Regions from separate parts of the Ensifer sp. 4252 genome, predicted to be linked through region 2. Evidence: riboswitches for the same ligand, from Rfam matches in the RefSeq annotation. Region 2 holds a riboswitch; each other region holds the start of a gene.
What was found. Region 2 has a riboswitch for cobalamin ahead of nrdH (glutaredoxin-like protein NrdH). Riboswitches for the same ligand answer to the same signal wherever they lie in the genome.
Positions count from the first base shown of each region.

Region 1: it holds a riboswitch for cobalamin, as region 2 does, so the genes downstream of both, ABIE33_RS04085 (aromatic ring-hydroxylating oxygenase subunit alpha) here and nrdH (glutaredoxin-like protein NrdH) in region 2, are expected to answer to the same signal.
Region 3: it holds a riboswitch for cobalamin, as region 2 does, so the genes downstream of both, ABIE33_RS07675 (ABC transporter substrate-binding protein) here and nrdH (glutaredoxin-like protein NrdH) in region 2, are expected to answer to the same signal.

Region 1 is NZ_JBNDIU010000001.1:814,159-822,046, reverse strand. Features, by position in the region: gene ABIE33_RS04100 (FAD-binding oxidoreductase) at 1-1,237, opposite strand, end outside; gene ABIE33_RS04095 (L-threonylcarbamoyladenylate synthase) at 1,285-2,259, opposite strand; gene ABIE33_RS04090 (DUF6656 family protein) at 2,352-2,951, opposite strand; cobalamin riboswitch at 3,268-3,469, shown strand; gene ABIE33_RS04085 (aromatic ring-hydroxylating oxygenase subunit alpha) at 3,576-4,820, shown strand; gene ABIE33_RS04080 (2Fe-2S iron-sulfur cluster-binding protein) at 4,822-5,919, shown strand; gene ABIE33_RS04075 (glycoside hydrolase family 25 protein) at 5,969-7,030, opposite strand; gene ABIE33_RS04070 (BA14K family protein) at 7,448-7,879, shown strand.
Region 2 is NZ_JBNDIU010000005.1:139,233-147,120, reverse strand. Features, by position in the region: gene metE (5-methyltetrahydropteroyltriglutamate--homocysteine S-methyltransferase) at 1-542, shown strand, start outside; gene ABIE33_RS13840 (acyl-CoA thioesterase) at 542-1,339, shown strand; cobalamin riboswitch at 1,495-1,719, shown strand; gene nrdH (glutaredoxin-like protein NrdH) at 2,018-2,239, shown strand; gene nrdI (class Ib ribonucleoside-diphosphate reductase assembly flavoprotein NrdI) at 2,255-2,671, shown strand; gene nrdE (class 1b ribonucleoside-diphosphate reductase subunit alpha) at 2,641-4,794, shown strand; gene nrdF (class 1b ribonucleoside-diphosphate reductase subunit beta) at 4,811-5,800, shown strand; gene ABIE33_RS13815 (multidrug effflux MFS transporter) at 5,912-7,108, opposite strand; gene ABIE33_RS13810 (TetR/AcrR family transcriptional regulator) at 7,317-7,888, shown strand, end outside.
Region 3 is NZ_JBNDIU010000002.1:153,334-161,221, reverse strand. Features, by position in the region: gene ABIE33_RS07685 (ABC transporter ATP-binding protein) at 1-623, opposite strand, end outside; gene ABIE33_RS07680 (FecCD family ABC transporter permease) at 620-1,648, opposite strand; gene ABIE33_RS07675 (ABC transporter substrate-binding protein) at 1,645-2,646, opposite strand; cobalamin riboswitch at 2,865-3,109, opposite strand; gene ABIE33_RS07670 (alkaline phosphatase D family protein) at 3,330-4,892, shown strand; gene typA (translational GTPase TypA) at 5,094-6,920, shown strand; gene ABIE33_RS07660 (N-acetyltransferase family protein) at 7,127-7,633, shown strand; gene ABIE33_RS07655 (hypothetical protein) at 7,686-7,888, opposite strand, start outside.

The DNA.
Region 1 (7,888 bases), on a different contig from region 2:
CCCGCCAGCGATCGAGAAAGGCCTGTTTGTCGGCGCCGACGGGCTGGGAAATATTGTAGTGAATGTTGCCGTCGCCCATATGGCCGAACGAGCAGATCCGCGCGCCTGGCATTGCCCGCATGACCGCCGCATCGGCTTCTTTCATGAAGGCGGGAATGCTCGAAACGGGGACGGACACGTCGTGCTTGATCGAGCCGCCTTCCGGCTTCTGCGCTGGCGACATGCTTTCGCGCATGTGCCACAGCGCCTTGCGCTGTTCTTCGCTGGTCGCAATCACTGCGTTCTCGACCAGGTCGGCGACGATGCCCTGCTCCAGTAGCTCATGCACCATGCGTTCGGCACTTTCGGCGGAATCGGAGGTGGAAATGTCGATGAGCACATACCACCGGTGAACGGTTTCCATCGGATCGCGCACGCCAGGAATATGCCTTGTCGTGAACTCCACCCCAAGGCGCGGCATCAGTTCGAAACCGGTAAGCGCGGACCCGCAGAGGCTTGACGCCTTGTCGAACAGGGCAAGCGCATGCTCAACGCTGCCGACGCCGGCAAAGGCCACCTGGTGGCCAAGCGGCTTCGGAAACATCTTGAGCACCGCGCCAGTGATGACGCCGAGCGTGCCTTCCGCACCGATGAACAGGTCGCGCAGGTCGTAGCCCGTATTGTCTTTCTTCAGCCGGCGTAAGCCGTCCCAGATCTCGCCCGTTGGCAGCACCACTTCGAGGCCGAGGCAAAGCTGGCGCATGTTGCCATAGGCAAGCACCGCCGTGCCGCCGGCATTGGTCGAGAGGTTGCCGCCGATGCGGGCCGAGCCTTCCGACCCCAGCGACAGCGGAAACAGCCGATCGTTATCGTCGGCCGCTTTCTGGATGTCGGCAAGGATGCAGCCGGCGTCGGCAACGATGACATTGCCGACAGGGTCGATGTCACGAATTCGGTTCAGTCGCTGCAGCGACAGGACGATATCGGCCTTGCCCTCGCGCGGGATCTGACCGGCCACATGGCCGGTGTTGCCGCCCTGCGGAACGATCGCCGTCCGGGTCGCGCTTGCAAGCTTCATGATGCGCGACACTTCCTCGACCGAACCGGGGCGAAGCACCATCGGCGTAGTTCCTTTGTAGAGCCCGCGGGATTCGACGAGGTACGGGGCAATGTCCGTGGGGTTCGTCAGTGCATTGGCGCTGCCGACGATGTCGATGAAGGAGGCGATCAGTTCGGGAGAGGGGATCGTCGTGGTCATGGCCCTGCCTTCGCAAATGCGCCCGCCGGCGCTTCAGTGTCTGTCGGTCAGTCTCTGGGGGCTGCAGCGCGCTGCAGCCGGTCGAGGATCGCCTCGCCCAACCCTTCCGAAGGGATGGGGCCGAAGGCGATGGTTGCGGCGCTGCTGGCATCCGCCCTCTTCATATAGTCGAACAGATTTGCAGCCGCCTCCCGCAGGCTGCCTGCCGGGCTGAGGTCGAGCACGATCGCGGCGTGCTCTTCGCCGGGCAGCGACGCATTGCCGAAGCGGATCAGGGCTTCTCCCGGGCGCACGTCCGCGGCATCGAGCCGGACCGCGGCGCCCGGTGCGTAGTGAGAGGCGAGCATGCCCGGGGCCTCGATCGTTGCTCCGGCGCTTTCGGGCCTCGAGACGGCAAGGCCGGTCAGTCTTTCGATTTCGAGGACGTCGAGACCGCCCGGACGCAGCAGACGCAGCGCGCCATCCTCGACCTTGATGATCGTCGATTCAAGCCCGATCTCCGCCGAACCGGCGTCGAGAATGAGCTTGAGGCGCGGCCCGAGATCGGCTTCCACGTGGGCAGCGCTTGTCGGGCTGATCTTGCCCGAAGTATTGGCGCTCGGGGCGGCGAGCGGGCCGCCGAAGCGGGCAATCACACGACGTGAGAAACCATCAGGCATGCGGATGCCGAGCGTGTCGAGGCCGGCCGAGGCGAGTGCATGCACGGTGCTTGTCGTGCGCTGGGGCAGGATCAACGTCAGCGGGCCGGGCCAGAAGGCCTCGGCCAGGCGCCGCGACAACGGATCGAATGTCACGTGGGCTTCGGCCATCGCCATGTCGGACACATGCGATATCAGCGGGTTGAAGCGTGGACGCCCCTTCATTTCATAGATGCGGCTGATCGCACCCGGATTGGTGGCATCCGCTGCCAGGCCGTAGACCGTTTCGGTGGGGATGGCGACGGGCTCACCTTCGGCAAGCACCGCACAAGCGCGCTCGATCGCCCGTTCCGGCTCGGTCCGTGTATCGATGATTTCGGCCATGTCGCTTCCGTTTCCCTTTCCCTTTCCGAGGCTTCCTTAAAGGAGCCACGGCGAAAACAGAACGATTTTCTTCAGGGAGCCGGGTCTGCGCTTCAGAGGCTGCGAATGATGCGCCTCAGTGCCTCGTCGCGTGCGCCGAGCATCAGCACGTTCTTGAGCGCGACTTTCGGATCGTCGGTGCGAAAGAGCAGCCCGTTGTCGCGAACGCTGCGATTGATGGTCATCTGTCCCTCTTGCGCGTCGGGCTCGATGGCAACGGCAAAGTACATTCGGGAATAGCCGGTCTGGATGCGTTCGAAGAAGTGTTTCTCGTCGCCGAGGTCGCAGAAGAAGTTGGCGAAATAGAACGACCAGGTGACGTCCTTGGATTGGGCAAGAGGTGTCCTTGCCGCCGTCACGTGGCAATAGCCGAGATGCGGCCGGCCAGCGAGCGTGCGGTGGAAGATCATCTTGGGAAACTGGATCGAGGTATGGAAGTCGTTCATCCGCTTGTGCGTCGTTTCGCCGGCGGTCTTCAGCTTGTGGCCGGTGCGCTCGGCAACCTCGTCATAGCTCAGATAGCGCCGTTCGCGCTGCGACCACTGGCGCCTTTCTATGCGGCCGGTGCGCAGGAACTCGGTGTGGACCGCTGTCTTCGGAGCGATCGTTGGCAGCTTCTCGGCTGCGGCGTCGTAGTATTTGAGCTTTGCCATGAACTTCAATGCGCTGTTTGCCGGTTCGGCCGGTTTCTCCGTCAGGCGACGCTAATGCATTATGGTTAATGGAAGATTTCACTCACGTCGGGGGACCTGGCTCCGCGGCGCGGACAGGCATGTCGCAAAATGGCGAAGGATCCGCGCTTTCTCGCAAGCCTTGCCGGAAAAAGCGACAATTGCCTAATCCTTGATCTATCCCATTGTTTACACTGAAAAATGACCAGTCACGAGGCGTTTGATGCGCTCGATGTGCTGTGTCGTCTTTCTGGAATCGGATGTCGTTAATCGGCAGCTGCGACGATGGCTTCGGCGATTAGATATGCCTACTCAAGGTGCTGCCTTTTAGGGAAGGCGGAGAATTGGGAAGCCGGTCAAAACCCGGCGCTGCCCCCGCAACGGTGGTGGAGCGAAAGCCTCGGCACAAAGCCACTGGACGGTTCCGTCCGGGAAGGCGCCGGGCTGGTCCTTGCGGACGGCTCCTGAGCCCGGAAACCAGCCTTGACACGAACAGACCGTAACGGGTTGCGGCGGGCAGCCGGATCGGAGCCGTCATCGCACAGGCAATGCGCCTGCGCGGGTTCCAGTCCTGCCTCTCCGAAACAAGGCGAACGAGGACAGGACATGGACATCAAGGGCGATATGCTCCGCAAGCTGAAGGGTCGACGCGACGGCTACAGCCTCGACCGGGCCTTCTACATCGACCCCGACTACTACAGGCAGGATCTCGAGAGCATCTGGTACAAGGACTGGCTGTTCATTGGCCACGACTGCGAGATCCCGCGCGCCGGCAACTATTTCACCGTCCAGGTCGGCGACTACCCCCTCGTCATCGTCCGTGACCGACAGGGCACGATCCGCGCTCTGCACAATTCCTGCCGCCATCGCGGCTCGCGTGTCTGCTCGCAGCACAAGGGGGCTTCCGCCAAGCTCGTCTGTCCCTATCATCAGTGGACCTATGAGCTCGATGGCACGCTGCTCTTTGCCCGCCAGATGGGGGAGGATTTCGACAAGGCCGCCCACAGCCTGAAGCCGATCCACTGCGAGACAGTCGGCGGCTACATCTTCATCAATCTGTCCGAACAGCCGATGGATTTCGGCCCGTTCCGCGACATGGTCGCGCCCTATCTTGCGCCGCATCGCCTGGGTGAAACCAAAGTCGCCTTCGAAAGCACGATCATCGAAAAGGGCAACTGGAAGCTCGTCTGGGAAAACAACCGCGAATGCTACCATTGCGCCGCCAACCATCCCGAGCTTTGCCGCACCTATCCCGAGGCGCCGACGGCGACCGGTGTGCAGGGCGCCAAGGATGATCCCGTCATTGCCGCGCACTGGGCCAAGTGCGAAGCGGCCGGGCTGCCGAGCGAGTTCCGCATGTCCGATACGGGCCAGTTCCGCTCGGCGCGCATGCCGTTGATCGACGACGCCGAGAGCTACACCATGTCCGGCACCCGCGCCGTGCGGCAGCAGCTGTCTGCAGACGTCAGCCAGAAGCATATCGGCACGCTCCTGCTGTTCCACTATCCATCGACCTGGAACCATGTGCTGGCCGACCATGCCATCACCTTCCGTGTGCTGCCGCTCGGCCCGGAGCTGACACAGGTGACGACGAAGTGGCTGGTCAACAAGGACGCGGTCGAAGGCGTCGACTACAATCTCGAGGAACTGACGCATGTCTGGACCGAGACCAACGATCAGGACCGACAGATCGTCGAGGAGAACGCTTTCGGTATTCGCTCTCCGGCCTACCAGCCAGGCCCCTATTCGCCCGATCACGAAGGCGGCGTGATGCAGTTCGTCGAGTGGTATTGCAAGTTCATGGAACAGCGCCTGCAAGGCGACGCTGCTCCGCTCTTCCGGGTCGCCTGACATGCAGATGGCATCCTCGTTCCATCACTTCGATGCGCTTCATGTCTGGATCGACAGGCAGCACATGCTCGAATGCACATCGGCGGTCGTCGAGACCGCCGATGTAATGACCTTTACGTTCCGGGCCGAGAAGCCGGCATGGTTTCGTTATCTGCCCGGGCAGTTCGTCACGCTCGAACTGCCGGTTACGGACGACGAGCCGGTGATGCGCACCTACACGCTGTCGTCGACGCCCTCGCGGCCGTTGTCTATTGCTGTCACCGTCAAGGCGCAAGCCGACAGTATCGGCACCCGCTGGATGTTCGATCACCTGAAGCCCGGCATGCGCCTGAAGGCTTTCGGCCCGCTTGGCGATTTCAGCTTCGTGCGGCATCCCGGCGAAAAATACCTGTTCATATCGGCAGGCTCCGGCGTCACGCCGATGATGTCGATGACGCGCTGGATGGCGGATTGCGTTCCCGAGACCGATGTCACTTTCATTTCCTGCGCTCGCCGGCCCGATGATCTCCTGTTCCGCTCGGAGCTCGAAGTGCTGGCGCGCCAGATGTCTGGGCTAAACCTCGGCTTCGTGGTCGAGGGGCATGAGTCAAGGCACGGATGGCACGGGCTGCGCGGCCGCATCGACGGTGCCAAGCTGCCGCTGCTTGCGCCCGACTTCATGGAGCGTACGGTGTTTTGCTGCGGTCCTGAGCCGTTCATGCGCGGAGTGCGCGAGTTGCTGAAGGCGGCCGGTTTCGACATGAGCCGTTACCACGAGGAAAGCTTCCAGCCGGCGGCGGCACCGGCAGCCGAGGAGATCGCCGTCAGGGCAGGCGCGGCAACCGACGCTGAGGCGCAAGGCGCCAAGGTAGTGTTCACCATGAGCGGCAAGGAGATCGAGGCCAAGCCCGGCCAGACGATCCTGCAGGCTGCGCGGGCTAACGGCGTCAGGATCGGGGCCGCCTGCGAAGGCGGCATCTGCGGTACGTGCCGGGTGATGAAGGTCGCCGGCGAGGTCGAGATGAACCACAACGGCGGTATCCTCGACGACGAAATCGACGAGGGCTACATCCTCGCCTGCTGCTCGCGGCCGCTTGGAGACGTGCAGATCGAAGCCTGACAGTGTGGTGATGGTCGCGGGGAGGGATGCTCTTTCCGCGACTGAACCGTCAGCGGTTGGCCGCCAGTCGCACGGTGCGGTCATGCCGGCCAAAATCGATCGATCCCGTCGCCATCGTGTCGACGCCCTCGCCGGCGGCACTGGCAGCTTCGGCTCGGCTGATGAGTAAGGGCTGGCTTTCGATTTTAACCGTCGCCTGGGCAGCGCTGGCCGCGCCGACCCCGTCGTCGGCTTTGGCAATGAGAACGAGCGGCATCGCCTTTTCCGGCAACAGGGCGCCGCCGGCCCAGATTGATCGCAAGGTGGCACTGTTCATTGCTGCGACATTGACATCAATGTCGTCGAGCGTACCGGGCACACGGTAAGGGCATCGCTTTTTGCCGCAGTTGGTGCCGGAGGAGAACTGCCACAGCGCATAGCTGTCCCAGTTGCCCATTGGGAAAACCTGACGGATATCGGGCTTGTAGCGGGCATACCAGAGCGGCAGACGCGACAGCAGCCGATGCTTGGAGCGGTTGGCCGCGATGTATTTTGCCGTGACGTGGTTGGTATAGAGCATCGGGTAGCGGCCGGTGCGGGTCTTGATGTGTCCGGCAAAGATCGCCGCATCGTCGAGCGACATGTATTTGTCCGAGTCGATGCCTTCGAGATCGAGCACCATCAATTCGTCGTCGCGCGGGGTCGCATAGTCAAGGAAGTGGTTGGCCTGATCGACCGGGTTGCCGGGGCGGGCGAGATGGTAGGCGCCCCACAGCAGCCCATGGGCGCGGGCGATCATCCGGCGGGTCTGGTACAGCTCGCGGCTGACCGCGTACTTGCGCCACATCGTCTTGCAGTGGGCGACGGTATCGCCGCCGTGATCGCCAGTGCAGGAAAAGCTTTCCGGCAGGCCGTCGGAGGCCTTGCCGATGAAGCCGGAGATGCGCTTGTCGGAAAGCATTGCCTCCCAGTCGATGCTGTTCATCTCATAGGCATCAACGATGATGGCGTTTGATTTCGACTTCCAGGGCTCGAGCTCGGCGGCGCGTGCGTTCGCCGCCGCGAAAGCCAGACCCAGAAGGGTCGCGAGGCGCAGAATCATCCGTATGGTGGAGATATACCGCTTTGCCATTCAGTGAGATTGCCGACTCTACAGTTAATGGATCGTAAATCCCAGTCCCCGAGCCGACTGTGCTTGAGACCGTGGCGAATGTATAGAGACTTGCGGCTGTATATGAGCGAGTTCTTCTGTTGTCGGCGCTACCGTGGGCCGGCCCGCTATCTGCAACTCCACAGAGCACCTATCACAACAACGAGGGCGGCCTCTCGCCATGTGCATCGTCGGCCGGACGCGCGACTTCGCATGCCGGAACATGGAACAAAACCGGTCACTTAGGCGTTGCGCCAGGATTTCGTTGCTTTCGATCGAGCAAGAGTCGGGATCAGTATCGACACAGGGATAAAATCGCGCAAAACTGGCGGTTGTGATGGTGGCTCGCTGGCGTCGGAAGAGGCGCACGGTGCTCTTATGGAGAGTTATATGAGAACAATGACAGGCAAGTGGTTCTCCGCAGTGATTGCTGCCGCGGTCTTGATGACTTCGGCTGTGCCGTCCCGGGCTTTCATGCCGGCTCCGCCGCGTGTTGAACGGCAGAGCGACGCCACCGAGATCCAGTACCGTCGACCCGGCTACGAACGGCGTGGCAATTACTACTATTACAACGGCTATCGCGGTTATAACTATCGCCGTCCGGGTTATCGCTACTACAACGGCTGGTGGTACCCGATGGCTGCCTTTGGTGCCGGCGTGATCATCGGCGGAGCCATTGCCCAGCCGCCGCGCTACGAGCGTCCCGCGCCTGCCTATGGCAGCCGCCATGTGCAGTGGTGCTACGACCGCTACCGCTCCTACAGGGCTTACGACAACACCTACCAGCCCTATGGCGCCCCGCGCCGGCAGTGCTATTCACCGTACAGCTGAGGCGGCAAG
Region 2 (7,888 bases):
TGACGGACCTGGAAGCGGCCGGCATCGCCGTGATCCAGATCGACGAACCGGCGTTGCGCGAAGGGCTTCCCCTTAGGCAGGCCGATCGAAAGGCCTATCTCGACTGGGCTGTGGAGTGCTTCCGCATCAGCGCCTCGGGCGTCGGTGACGAAACCCAGATCCACACCCACATGTGCTACTCGGAGTTCAACGACATCATGGCAGCGATCGCGGCGATGGATGCCGATGTCATCTCCATCGAGACCTCGCGCTCGAAGATGGAACTGCTCGGTGCCTTTACCGATCAGGCCTATCCGAACGAGATCGGCCCCGGGGTCTACGACATCCACTCGCCGCGGGTGCCCTCGGTCGACGAGATGGTGCATTTGATCGAAAAGGCGACCGATGGCCTGACGCCGGCGCAGATCTGGGTCAATCCGGATTGCGGCCTGAAGACACGGCGGTGGGAGGAAGTGCGCCCGGCACTCGTCAACATGGTGCAGGCGGCACAAACGCTGCGGCAGTCCTTCACTGCCGGCCGGCGAGAGGCCGCAAACGCATGATGGGCGATAGCAATATCGAGACGGCGTCGGGGGAAACCCCGGCGCCTGCCACCTTGATCGACATCGTCTTTCCCGGCGACACCAATCACCATGGCACGCTCTTTGGCGGTGCGGGCCTGGCGCTTATGGACCGGATTGCCTTCATCGTCGCGACGCGCCACGGCCGCGTTCCCTTCGTCACCGCCTCCTGCGATCGTGTCGATTTCCGCGCCCCTGCCCGCATCGGCCACATCGTCAGCTTCACCGGTCGCCCGACTCGGGTCGGGCGGCGTTCGATCGTGGTCGAAGTCGATATGAGCGCGGAGGATCTAACCGCAGGCACCCGCGATCTCTGCACCCGCGGACAGTTCACAATGGTCGCGATGCCCGAGGGCAAGGACATCGGCTGGACGTTGCCTTTACTCGGCAGCGTCATGATCGGCCCGACAAAAGACGATGCCGTGCGCATGGTCGACATCGTCTTTCCCGATCAGGCCAACGGCTTCGGCGCCATGTTCGGCGGCGACGCGCTCGCGCAGATGACCAAGGCGGCCTTCGTTGCGGCGACACGGGCGAGCCGCAAGACAATGGTGCTCGCCTCCTGCCAGCGCATCGATTTCAAGCATCGGATCAAAGTTGGCTCGGTCATCGAGCTTGTCGCCCAAATCGTGCGCACCGGACGGAGCTCTACGACGGTCGAGGTCGAGTTGTGGTCGGTGGATTTGTTGGCGGCCGAACGGAGACTGACTGCCCGTGGTGCCTTCATCATGGTGGCTGTCGACCGGGACAATCGTCCGGTTCCCGCCTTCGCGGCCTGACCATTTCTGCAAGGGGAGCCGTCGACGACGGCTCTCCATCCACAGGTTTCTTTGGAAGCTCGCCTTTACTCCCCGTTATCCACACCTGAAAAAATATTGTCGGCTCCGCCGATCAGCTCGGCATCGAACCTATTGACGTGATTTCCCACCCATATACTATATCTAGTGTTCGAGGTTCTTCCGATTCGCAAGGATTGGGAGCGAAGATGGGAATACGGTGCGTCGTAGCGATTTCGCTTGGCTAAGCCGTGGCTGCCCCCGCAACTGTAAACGGCGAGCGACTGTCCAGCATTCGGCCACTGAAGCATGAGGCTTCGGGAAGGTCCGGCCAGAAGCACCGACCCGTGAGCCAGGAGACCTGCCTCGATCGATAAACGTCCACGGGCGGGGTGTCCGGAGGAGTCAGAGGAGTAATTGAGGCAGGATGAACCCTGCCTGATTGTCTCGACGTCTCCCGGAAGCACCGTCTTCAACTTCGGGGTGAAGTCATGTCCGCGTCATCGAATTCCTATCATTCGCCAATGAAGAGGCGCGGAAACCCGCGCATCTGACGAACAGGTGCGCTCGATCGTTTCGATCCGAGCAAGCCGCAATCATGCCAGCCCTGCATTGCCGGATCGCGTTCGCGTGTCCGTTTGCCTTTTCATGTCCAGATCCAGCCGACCCAACGAGGAAGAAATGAACGTCACCGTCTACAGCAAGCCCGCCTGCGTCCAATGCACCGCCACATACCGCGCGCTCGACCGCCAGGGCGTCGCATACGAGGTGATCGACATCTCGATCGACGAGGACGCGCTCCAGACGGTCAAGGGCCTCGGCTACATGCAGCTTCCCGTCGTCGTTGCCGGTCCGGAACATTGGGCAGGCTTCCGCCCCGACAAGATCAGCGCCCTCTCCTGAAGGAGGTGCGGCGCGATGGGGCTGCTCGTCTATTTTTCCACCCGCTCGGAAAACACCCATCGCTTCGTCGGCAAGCTCGGCCTGCGCGCCAGACGCATTCCCGTCAGCACGGCTGACACGCCGCTCGACGTTCGCGAACCCTATGTGCTCGTCGTGCCGACCTATTGCGGTGACGACGGCCGGGGCGCCGTGCCCAAACAGGTGATCCGCTTCTTGAACGATGCGGACAACCGCTCCCACATCCGCGGCGTTATTGCCGCGGGCAACAGCAATTTCGGCGCGACCTACGGGATCGCCGGTGACGTGATCTCGGCCAAGTGCCAGGTGCCCTATCTCTACCGGTTCGAACTCTTGGGAACCGACGAGGACGTCGCCAATGTCAAAAACGGGATGGAACGATTTTGGACGTCTCAACACTCGAACGCCCTTTGAAGGCGACGGAAGCGGCGCTCGATTACCACGCGCTGAACGCGATGCTGAACCTCTATGACGAGGACGGCCGGATACAGCTCGACAAGGACCGGCTGGCGGCCAAGCAGTACTTCCTGCAGCACGTCAACCAGAACACCGTATTCTTCCATAACCTGCGCGAGAAGCTCGACTACCTCGTGGTCGAAGGCTACTACGAGCAGGAGGTTCTCGACCAGTATTCGTTCAACTTCGTGCGCGACCTGTTCGACCATGCCTATGACAAGAAGTTCCGTTTCCCGACCTTCCTCGGCGCCTTCAAGTACTACACCAGCTACACGCTGAAGACCTTCGACGGAAAGCGCTACCTCGAGCGCTACGAGGACCGGGTCTGCATGGTGGCGCTGACGCTTTCGCGCGGCGACGAAGCGCTGGCGCGCGACATGGTCGACGAAATCATCTCCGGCCGCTTCCAGCCGGCGACTCCGACCTTCCTCAACGCCGGCAAGAAACAGCGCGGCGAGCTCGTCTCCTGCTTCCTGCTGAGGGTCGAGGACAACATGGAGAGCATCGCGCGCGGCATCAATTCTGCGCTGCAGCTGTCGAAGCGCGGCGGCGGCGTCGCCTTGTCGCTCACCAACATCCGCGAGGCTGGCGCGCCGATCAAGCAGATCGAAAACCAGTCTTCGGGCATCATTCCTGTGATGAAGCTGCTGGAGGATTCGTTCTCCTACGCCAACCAGCTCGGCGCCCGTCAGGGCGCAGGTGCCGTTTATCTCAACGCCCACCACCCGGACATCATGCGTTTTCTCGATACCAAGCGCGAGAACGCCGACGAGAAGATCCGGATCAAGACGCTGTCGCTCGGCGTCGTCGTTCCCGATATCACCTTCGAACTCGCCAAGAACAACGAGGACATGTACCTGTTCTCGCCCTATGACGTGGAGCGCGTCTATGGCGTTGCCTTCACCGACATCTCGGTCACCGAAAAATACCGGGAGATGGTCGCCGACAGCCGGATCCGCAAGAAGAAGATCAAGGCGCGCGAGTTCTTCCAGGTGCTGGCGGAAATCCAGTTCGAGTCCGGCTATCCCTACATCATGTTCGAAGACACGGTGAACCGCGCCAACCCGATCGCCGGCCGCATCACCATGAGCAACCTCTGCTCGGAAATCCTCCAGGTCAGCGAAGCCAGCGAGTACAATGACGACCTGTCCTACAAGCATATGGGCAAGGACATTTCCTGCAATCTCGGTTCGCTGAACATTGCAGCGGCGATGGACAGTGCCGATTTCGGCAAGACGATCGAGACGTCGATCCGGGCGCTGACGGCGGTCTCCGACATGAGCCACATCTCTTCGGTTCCCTCCGTCGAGAAGGGCAACGACGATAGCCATGCGATCGGCCTTGGCCAGATGAACCTGCACGGCTATCTGGCCCGCGAACGGGTCTATTACGGCTCGGACGAAGGCATCGATTTCACCAATATCTACTTCTACACCGTGACCTACCACGCCATCCGCTCCTCGAACCGGATCGCCGTCGAACGCGGAACGAGCTTCAAGGGTTTCGAGCACTCGAAATACGCCTCTGGCGAGTATTTCGACAAATACACCGAACAGGAATGGCAGCCGGCGACAGAGCGGGTGCGCGAACTCTTCGAAACCGCAGGCATCGATATCCCGACGGAGGAAGACTGGCTGGCGCTGAAGAAGGCCGTGATGACCTCGGGCCTCTATAACCAGAACCTGCAGGCCGTGCCGCCGACCGGCTCGATCTCCTACATCAACCACTCGACCTCCTCGATCCATCCGATCGTCTCGAAGATCGAGATCCGCAAGGAAGGCAAGATCGGCCGCGTCTATTACCCCGCCGCCTTCATGACCAACGACAATCTCGACTACTACCAGGACGCCTACGAGATCGGTCCGGAAAAGATCATCGACACCTATGCGGCCGCGACCCAGCATGTCGACCAGGGCCTGTCATTGACCCTGTTTTTCAAGGATACGGCGACGACCCGCGACATCAACCGGGCGCAGATCCATGCCTGGAAGAAGGGCATCAAGACGATCTACTACATCCGCCTTCGTCAGATGGCCCTGTCCGGCACGGAAGTGCAGGGCTGCGTCTCCTGCGCACTGTGATACCCCGGGGAACACGATGAACATCCAAGTGAAGACCAAGACGCCCAAGGGCTCGCAGGCCGTGCGCGCCATCAACTGGAACCGGATCGAGGACGACAAGGACCTCGAAGTCTGGAACCGGCTCACCGGCAATTTCTGGCTGCCGGAAAAGGTGCCGCTCTCGAACGACATTCCCTCCTGGGCGGCGTTGCGGCCGGAAGAGCAGCAGCTGACGATCCGCGTGTTCACCGGCCTGACCCTGCTCGACACGATCCAGACAAGCATCGGCGCACCGACCCTGATGGCGGATTCGATCACGCCGCATGAGGAAGCGGTCTATTCCAACATCTCCTTCATGGAAGCGGTGCACGCGCGCTCCTACTCCTCGATCTTTTCGACGCTCTGCTCGACGCCTGACGTCGACGACGCCTATCGCTGGTCGGAAGAAAACGAGCATCTCCAGAAGAAGTCGGCGCTCATTCTCGAGCACTATCGCACCGCGGATCCGTTGAAACGCAAGATCGCCAGCGTCTTCCTCGAGAGCTTCCTGTTTTACTCCGGCTTCTATCTGCCGATGTACTGGTCGAGCCGCGCCAAGCTGACCAACACCGCCGACATGATCCGCCTCATCATCCGCGACGAAGCGGTGCACGGCTACTACATCGGCTACAAATTCCAGAAGGGCCTCGAGCGGTTGAGCGACGAGCGCCGGCAGGAGATCAAGGATTTCGCCTTCGACCTGCTGCTCGAACTCTACGACAACGAAGCGAAGTATACGGAGTCGCTTTACGACAGCGTCGGGCTGACCGAGGACGTGAAGAAGTTCCTGCACTACAATGCCAACAAGGCACTGATGAACCTCGGCTATGAGGCGCTGTTCCCGGCCGATGCCTGCAAGGTCAATCCGGCAATCCTGTCGGCGCTGTCACCGAACGCCGACGAAAACCACGACTTCTTCTCCGGCTCCGGCTCCTCCTATGTCATCGGCAAGGCGGTCGCGACCGAGGACGAAGACTGGGATTTCTGACGGGCATTTTGTAGTCGCCCGCAGGCTCAACCCAGGCACATGACAGTACGGCCGGTGAAGACAAGAAGGTCTTCACCGGCCGTACTGTTTCCGTTGCGACGCGAGGTGGTGTTACTCCGCCGGCACCACGCGGCTGCGGCCAATGGTTGCCTGCGTGAGCAGGAACGCGCTGACTGCGCAGATGGCAATGCCGGCGGCCATCGGAAGGGCGGTTCCGTCGAAAAAGACGGCGGCAACGATCATGGCAACAGCCGCCGTGACGAAATGCAGCGTGCCCATCAGCGCCGATGCCGTACCGGCAATCTCGCCGTGATCCTCGAGCGCCAGCACCGCGGAGGTCGGAATGACCAGACCGAGGGCGCCGTAGCCGACGAACAGGAATGCGGCCATGACCGGCAGCTGATTGAAGCCGAGGCTCATGACGATGAACATGCCGGCCATGGTCAAGGCAAAGCCGGCGACGGCAAGCTGCATGACACGAACGAGGCCGAAACGATCACCCAGCCAACCGGTCGCCTGCGATACGGCAAAGAACGACACCGCGTTGATCGAGAAGGCGAAGCTATATTGCGTCGGTGTCAGGCCGTAGTGATCGATCAGCACGAAGGGCGAATTGGCGAGATAGACGAGGAAGCTCGAAATGCCGAGGCCGCCGATGAAGGTGAGCGTCAGGAAGTTCCGGTCGCTCAGAAGCAGCCGGTAGGCGGCGATTGCGCTGCCGAAATTGCTGTCGGCCCTGTCCTTCTTCGGCCGCGTCTCGGCGAGCTGCGTCGACAGCAGGATCAAACCGATGAAGGCTGCGATCATCACCGCGTAGAACACGCCGCGCCAGCCGTAGAACTCGATGACGGCGCTGCCCGTCAGCGGCGCCAGGATCGGCGAGATGCTGAACACCAGCATCAACAGCGACATCAGGCGTGCCGCCTGAACGCCGGTGTGCATGTCGCGAACGATGGCGCGTGGGATGACCATGCCGGCCGCGCCGCCGATGCCTTGTAGGAAGCGGAAGGCGATGAGGGTTTCGATATCGGTCGCCAGCGCACAGCCGATGCTGGCGAGCGCGAACAGGCCAATGCCGAGATAGAGCGGCGCCTTGCGACCCCACATATCCGACAGGGGGCCATAGACGAGCTGAAAAATTGCAAAGGAAATGAAGAAGGCGAGCAGGCTGAGCTGCACGACACCGGTCTCTGCGCCGAGATCCTTGCCGATCGACGGCAGCGCGGGGAGATACATGTCGATCGCGAAGGGCCCGATCGCTGAAATCAGACCGAGGACTATGGCAGTGCGTAGAAAGGACGCCGTCATGGTGATGATCTTTCAGAGGTCGCGAAACGAACGGGGATGCGCGCCTGCATTCGTTGCCGCCGGGATTGAAACTGGAATGAGCCGGTCGTGCCAGGATCGAACGTCTGGGAGACGCATCCTGCGCTGACCTACATAGTCCATAAATTTGGACACACGTGTAAAACTAGACACTATTGTCCAAACGGTCAACATGTCCTATCGTCGGATCATGAAAATACGACAAGCCGCCTTGCCGACCGCCGGCGGCCCCACCCAGAAAGGTCAATGCGCCAAACGCGTCTCGATCCTCGACGCGGCCGCCGAGGTCTTCTGCCGCGAGGGCTTTTCCGGCGCCAGCATTGACGAGATCGCTGCGGCAGCCTGTGTTTCCAGGCAGACGGTCTACAATCACTACCGGGAAAAAGAGACGCTGTTCATGGCGGTGGTACAGGACATCCTGGACCGCACCAACGCGGCGCTGTTCTCGATCCTCGCGACCTTTCCGCAGCGGGCCGACAATCTCGAAGACGACCTCACCGCCTTTGCAGTCCGCCTCAACCGGAACTGCATCTGCAATCAGGACGGCAAGTTTATCCAGAAGCTGGTGGAGACCGAGGGCGAGCGCTACCCCGAACTGATCAGGATCTGGCGCGAACAGGGACCGGGCAAGATCGACGCAGCACTCTCGGCGCTGTTTGCCCGGCTTGCCCACGCAGCCTCGCTCGAGATCGACGATCTCGACCTTGCCGCGCGGCAGTTCATGGCGCTGATCAAGGCGGACATGCAGATAACAGGCCCTTT
Region 3 (7,888 bases), on a different contig from region 2:
ATCACCGCAACGCGATCGCAGAAGACGGCGGCGTGGTTGAGATCGTGCAGGGCGGCAACGACCGTCAGCGGCTGCCCGCGGACAAGTTCGAGCAGACCGATCTGGTGGTGGATGTCGAGATGATTGGTCGGTTCGTCGAGCAGCAGGATCTGCGGCTGTTGCGCCAGTGCGCGTGCGATATGCAATCGCTGGCGTTCGCCACCGGAGAGCGTGTGCCACATGCGACCGGCAAAATCGCTCATGCCCACATGGTCCAGCGCCCGGTCGACAATGTCGGTATCGCGGTTCGACCAAGGTGAAAGCGCACCGAGATGCGGGGTCCGTCCAAGCTCGACCGCCTGGCGGGCGGTGATGCGTTCGGTGGTTTCCGCCTGCTGCTCGACCAGCGCGACGCGTTGCGCGATGTCGCGCCGTGTCGTTTTCGCGAGCGAGCGCCCTTCGAGGCTGACGGTGCCGGATTTCGGCGGGCGTATGCCGGCCAGCAGCGAAATCAGGCTGGTCTTGCCGGAGCCGTTCGGGCCGATAATCCCAAGAAATTCACCCGAGATAACCTCGAGATCGACAGCATCGACGATCAGCCGGCCGCCGGCCGACCAGGAGACGGCCTCGGCCTTGAGGCTCATGACGCAGCCCTCCCGCGGCCGAGGATGAGCGCGAAGGCTGGGGCACCGACGAGGGCGGTGATCACGCCGATCGGCAGCACCTGGCCGGGAATGATGACCCTCGACAATATATCGGCCGATATCATGAAGATCGCGCCGGTAAGCGCAGCGGCCGGCAACAGCAGGCCGTGGCGCACGCCGACCAGGAAGCGTGCCGCATGTGGGATGACCAGGCCGACGAAACCGATGGAGCCGACGATGCTGACCATCACCGCCGTCATCAGCGCGGTTGCCGAAATCAGGGTCGCGTAGACCCGCTTCACCGGAATGCCGAGCGAGGCGGCCGATTCCGCTCCGAAGGTGAAGGCGTCGAGCGCGCGGGCGTGCCAGAGGCAAATGAGAAGGCCGCCGAGCGCCACCGGCAGGGCCAGCGCCACATCCGGCCAACGCACGCCCGAGAGATTGCCGAGCAGCCAGAACATGATGCCGCGGGCCTGCTCGGCATTGGCCGATTTGGTGACGATGAAGGAGGTGAGCGCGTTGAACAGCTGTGAGCCGGCGACCCCGGCAAGAATGATGGCACCGGTGCCGCGGCCTGCCCTGAGCGCCAAGAGGGAGACCAGCGCGAAGGCGAAGACCGCGCCGAAGAAGGCGCCGAGAGAAAGCGTCAGCATGCCGGCGCCGATACCGAGAATGGCGACGGCCACGGCGCCGGTCGATGCACCGGCGGAGATGCCGAGAATATAAGGATCGGCCAGAGCGTTCCGGAGCAATGCTTGCAGTACCACTCCGCAGAGCGAAAGCGCCGCCCCGCAGCAGGCAGCCACCACCGCACGGCTGAGGCGATAATTCCAGATGATGCCCTCGTCGATGGCATCGAGCGGGTATCCCGCGCCCCACAGGCGGTTGGCGACGGTCTTGCCGACGACGTCGAGCGGAATGGCGGTCTCGCCGATGGCGGCACCAAGGGCCAGCGCCAGGAAAAGCAGTGCGAGCGCCGTCAGGACGGCGCTCGTGCGGTTGATCGTTGGAGGTATTGACCTCACTTCGCCAGGCCGGCTTTTTCGACCGCGTCGGCCAGCACCTCGATGCCCTCGATCGTGCGGATCGTCGGGTTCATCGCCTGTGCGTCCATGATGACGATATGGTCGGCCTTGACCGCCGGCATCAGGCTGGTGACCGGGTCGGACTTCAGGAACTTCATCTTCAGTTCCCAGTCGTCGGCCGGGAAGCGGCGACGGTCCATCTTGCCGATCACGACGATCTTCGGATCGGCCTTGGCTATGGTCTCCCAGCCGATGGTCGGCCATTCCTCTTCGGTCGAGACGACATTCTTGATGCCGAGCGCCGACATGATGTAGCCGGGCGCGCCATTGGTGCCGGCGACATAGGGATCGATGTCCATCTCTGCGCTGGAGAACCAGAAGACCGCCGACAGCTTGCCATCGGCATTGGCGATCTTGCTGCGAGCGGCTTCTTCGCGCGCCTTCAGCTTGGCGATCAGCGCTTGCCCGCGGTCCTGCACGTCGAAGATTTCAGCGAGTTCGGTGACCTCCTGGTAGATCAGGTCCATCGAGAAGGCATTGTGGCGCACGCCATCGCCGCCGGCCGAATTGTCCTTGGCGGCGCAATCGGCAGGCGAGACATAGACGGGGATCGAGAGTTCGGCGAACTGCTTGGGTGTGGCGACGATGCCTTCCGGGCCGACATGCCACTGGAACTGTGCGGTTACCAGATCCGGCTTGGTGGCAACGACGCTTTCGAAGCTCGGGTCGTTGTCGGCAAGCCGCGGCACCTTGTTGTTGACGTCCTCGTAGCCATCGATGACCGGGCCGATCCACACGGCAGTGCCGACGACCTTGTCTGCGAGGCCAAGAAGATAAAGGATTTCCGTGGTGCTCTGACCGATCGAGGCGGTGCGCGTCGGCGCCGCCTTAAAGGTAACCTCCTGGCCGCAATTCTTTAAGGTCAGGGGGTAGCTCGTCGCGGCCGCGAGAGCGGTCGAGGGAGCGACGGTCAGAAGGAGGGACACGGAAACGGCCAGGGATGGGCAATGACGCCCGACGGCATTCAAAATGGCTTTCAAGGGAATTCTTTCTTCTCGTGAGCTGCGAAGGTCAGCCGAAGCGGCGACAGCTGGCCGGTCGAATTTCGGGAGACAAACGATCGCTGACGTCGAGAAGGACGGGAAAAGAGGGCGCAAAGCCGCCGGATATGCGGATCATGGACAACTCCTGTTCCGGGCAACCCCGCCCGTGACGCTGGATCTTCTGCTTGACGGCAGGTCTCCTGGCTCGCGGATCAAGCGCCTTCCACCTGCCTTCCCGCAACGCGCCTGGCGCAATCGCAGTGGCATGGCGCGCTGTCGCGCCACTTGGGTGTCCGGCATTCCGCTTACAGTTGCGGGGGCAGCCACGGTCTCGGTCCCTTTTGGGTCGTCCTCACCGTGTTCCCTATTAATCCCCGTCGAAGTCATCCTTCGGGGAACCGTCGGCGGTACCCTTAGTGTTCCGGTCCGCCTGGCGTCAAGCCGACAGGTGGCGGAAACAGTGATGGGCCGATCACCTTGGGGCGGCTTACCGTAAAGCGTGGCAAGGCCCCGCATTCGCCGAATTGTCGCGAAACCGTTCAAATTGTTTCATGCCGCTGTTAACTCGCTGACATGCGAACAGCCAAAGGTCCGGCACGCGAAATCCCGCTTTCGCAGGGCTCGAACCGGAGGCTTGTTTGGCCGAAATCCTCACCACGCTGTCCCGCCGTTCCTTTCTTCTGTCCGCCGGCGCTGCCGGTCTTGTGGCGTCCTCCGGTCTTGCAACGCCGTTCTATGCCCGAGGCTACGGCCGGCCGGAATTCATCCATGGTGTGCAGTCGGGCGATGTCGACACAAGCTCCGGCATGGTGTGGACACGGGTCGACAGTCCGTCACGAGTGACACTGGAGTACTCGACGACCGAGAGTTTTTCCAATCCGGTGCGTCTCGCCGATCTCACCGCGACACCGCAGACGGACTGTGCGGTGAAATGCGCGCTTGAGGATCTGCTGCCGGACCAGGACATCTTCTATCGCTTCACCGCGACCGACCTTTACGACGTCAACCGGGTGTCCGAACCTGTCATCGGCCGATTTCGCACCGCGCCGTTGCGCAAGCGCTCGATCCGCTTCGTCTGGTCCGGCGACACGGCCGGCCAGGGCTGGGGCATCGACGATGTCGGCATGAAGACCTATTCCACCATGCGCCTGCACGAACCGGACTTCTTCATTCATTCCGGCGACACGATCTATGCCGACAACCCCATTCCCGACGAGATACCCCTGCGCGACGGCGGCATCTGGAAGAACCGGGTGGTGACGCATGAGAAGTGCGATGTCGCGCGCACGCTCGAGGAATATCGCGGCCAATGGAAGTACAATCTGCTCGACAGCCACGTCCGTGACCTCAACGCGGTCTGCCCGACCTTCTATCAATGGGATGATCACGAGGTTCTGAACAATTGGTCGGCCTCGACGGACCTTCGCGACGACCCGCGTTATCCGGAAAAGGACGTTGCCGTCTATGCCGCCCGCGCCGCCCGGGCGTTTCACGAGATGACGCCGATCCGCATGCCGCCAACCCAGCCCGGCCGGATCTTCCGCAAGATCGCCTACGGTCCCCTGCTCGATGTCTTCTTCGTCGACCTCCGCTCCTATCGCGGGCCCAACCAGGGGGAGGGCGATGACGGCCTGTTCGGCTGGCGCCAGGCGGATTGGTTGAAGCGGGAGCTTGCCGCCTCGCGCGCGGTGTGGAAGGTGATCGCCTGCGACATGCCGATCGGTCTCGTCGTCTGGGACGACTATACCAACAGGCGTGGCTCGGACGCGATCGCCAATGGCGACAATGGTCTGCCGACCGGCCGCGAGACGGAATTTGCCGACCTGCTCCGCTTCATCAAGGATAACGCCATCGAGAACCTCGTCTGGCTGACGGCGGATGTGCATTACACGGCGGCGCACCACTACGACCCGTCGCGGGCGGCCTTCAAGGATTTCCTGCCGTTCTGGGAGTTCGTTTCCGGGCCATTGCATTCCGGCACCTATGGTCCGAAGGAGCTGGACATGACGTTCGGCCCGGACGTGCGCTTCATCAAGGCATCCGGCGGCGGCATCGACAGCAACCTGCCGCCTTCCGCCGGGCTGCAGTTCTTCGGCATCGTCGATATCAACGGTCAGACGAAGCAGATGACGGTACGGCTATTGGATCGGCAGGACCAGGAACTGTGGCGCGTGACACTCGATCCGGCCGCAATCGCATGAGCATTTTGGCCGTGGCCGATACCTTGCCAGAGCCGGTTGGCGGGACCCTTCCCGGTTGCAAACCCATGGCCTGTCGGGACTTTGGCGTCGGGCTCTTGCGCGCGCCCCCCTTTCGCAATCGCAAAAAAACCTGTATGAGCCCGACCATTGAAAAAGCGGCGTGGCCCATTGGGGCGTGCCCTAAACCTTCCGAGACGAAAAATGAGCATTCGTAACATCGCGATTATCGCGCACGTCGACCATGGGAAAACGACCCTTGTCGACGAGCTTCTGAAGCAGTCGGGCTCGTTCCGCGAAAACCAGCGCGTTGCCGAACGCGTCATGGACTCCAACGACATCGAAAAAGAGCGCGGCATCACCATTCTTGCCAAGGCGACGTCGGTCGAGTGGAAGGGCGTGCGCATCAACATCGTCGACACCCCCGGCCACGCCGACTTCGGCGGTGAAGTCGAGCGCATCCTGTCGATGGTGGACGGCGCCATCGTTCTCGTCGATGCCTCCGAAGGCCCGATGCCGCAGACAAAGTTCGTCGTCGGCAAGGCGCTGAAGGTCGGCCTGAAGCCGATCGTCGCGATCAACAAGATCGATCGCCCGGACGGCCGGCACGAAGAAGTCATCAACGAAGTCTTCGACCTCTTTGCAAACCTCGACGCCACCGACGAACAGCTCGACTTCCCGATCCTCTACGGTTCGGGCCGTGAGGGCTGGATGAACGTCGCGCCTGAAGGTCCGAAGGACCAGGGCATGGCACCGCTTCTCGACCTCGTGCTGAAGCACGTTCCCGAGCCGACGGTCGCCGAAGGCCCGTTCCGCATGATTGGTACGATCCTGGAAGCAAACCCCTTCCTCGGCCGCATCATCACCGGCCGCATCCATTCGGGTTCGCTGAAGCCGAACCAGCCGGTCAAGGTTCTCGGCCAGGACGGCAAGCTGCTCGAAAACGGCCGTATCTCGAAGATCCTCGCATTCCGCGGTATCGAGCGTCAGCCGATCGAAGAAGCCCATGCAGGCGACATCGTCGCGATCGCCGGTCTGACCAAGGGCACCGTCGCCGACACCTTCTGTGACCCGTCGGTCTCCGAAGCGCTGACCGCACAGCCGATCGACCCGCCGACCGTCACCATGTCCTTCATCGTCAACGACAGCCCGCTTGCCGGCACCGAAGGCGACAAGGTGACGAGCCGCGTCATTCGCGACCGTCTGTTCAAGGAAGCCGAAGGCAACGTCGCGCTGAAGATCGAAGAATCTTCCGAGAAGGATTCGTTCTTCGTATCCGGTCGTGGCGAATTGCAGCTCGCGGTTCTGATCGAAACCATGCGCCGCGAAGGCTTCGAACTTGCGGTCTCGCGTCCGCGCGTTGTCATGCACAAGGATGAGAACGGCCAGCTTCTCGAGCCGATCGAAGAAGTCGTCATCGACGTCGACGAAGAGCATTCCGGCGTCGTCGTTCAGAAGATGTCCGAACGCAAGGCCGAGATGGTCGAGCTGCGTCCGTCGGGCGGCAATCGCGTCCGTCTGGTATTCTTCGCGCCGACCCGCGGCCTGATCGGCTACCAGTCGGAACTGCTGACGGATACGCGCGGCACGGCGGTCATGAACCGTCTGTTCCACGCCTACCAGCCGTACAAGGGCGAGATCGGCGGCCGCGTCAACGGCGTGCTGCTCTCCAACGACGCCGGCGAATCGGTTGCCTATGCGATGTTCAACCTGGAAGACCGTGGCCCGATGATCATCGACGCCGGCGAGAAGGTCTATGCCGGTATGATCATCGGCATCCACACGCGCGACAACGACCTCGAAGTCAACGTGTTGAAGGGCAAGAAGCTCACCAACATGCGCGCCTCCGGCAAGGATGAAGCCGTCAAGCTGACGCCGCCGATCCGCATGACGCTCGAGCGCGCGCTGTCCTGGATCCAGGACGACGAGCTGGTCGAAGTCACGCCGAAGTCGATCCGTCTTCGCAAGATGTATCTCGACTCGAACGACCGTAAGCGCTTCGAGAAGTCGCGTACGGCCGGCGCCGCTTAAGCCATTCCGAGAATAATCGGCAATTTTTAAAACCCCGGAGCAATCCGGGGTTTTTTGCTGTGTGTGCCAGCGGGGGGCGGCTTGCGGATAAAGTTAAAAAGGCGTTAACCTTCCACAGGATGCCGTTAAAGTTGCCTGTGGGTTAACGCGACGCGGCTCCCGGGCGGGATTCCTGTTCGCCCTGTGTGCGTTTAGAGTCGTGAGTCATGAAGACTGTTTCGATCGAGGTCAGACCTGGAGAACCGCAAGAGGCGTCGGCGATTGCCGACGTGCATCGCGTTTCATGGCTGCAGGCCTATGGCGGCATCATTCCGCACCGCCCCCTGGTCCAGATGGTCAATCGTCGAGACGAGGTCTGGTGGCGCAAGGCGACGCGGGGGCCTGCGACCTTGCTGGTCGTCGACGTGGCGGGAACGATTGCCGGCTACGCGACCCTCGGCCTCAGCCGCGCCAAGGCGCTGCCGCAGGAAGGCGAAATCTACGAGATCTACCTGCGTCCGGAATACCAGGGCATCGGCCTTGGACGGGTTCTCTTCGGCGAAGCCAAGAGCCTGCTGCGGTCGCTCGGCTGCAGAGGGCTCGTCGTCTGGTGCCTCGAAGACAGCGATCACGCCTATCAGTTCTTCCAGGGAGCCGGCGGCAGCGACATTGCCGAAGGCATGGAAGATTTCGGCGACAAGCACCTCAAGAAGATCGGCTTTGCCTGGAACTGACGCCTGCCGTGCAAGGCCTCGCTGGCTCTTGCGGTAGCCGCTCTTTCCGAAATCACTCCGGCAGTTCGTTGTTGGATTCGGCGGCCTTTTCGCCGCGTTTGCCGTGGAATGCCGCCTGGTCGACGCCGCAGCGAAATGTCGGTGCCACCTCGTCGGCGACCTTGCGGGCGACCGCGTTGGGATCAGGGTTGGCAAGCGCATCGACATAGCCGGCGACGCAGCCCTTGCCGTCATTCTTCTCGGCCACCTTGGAGA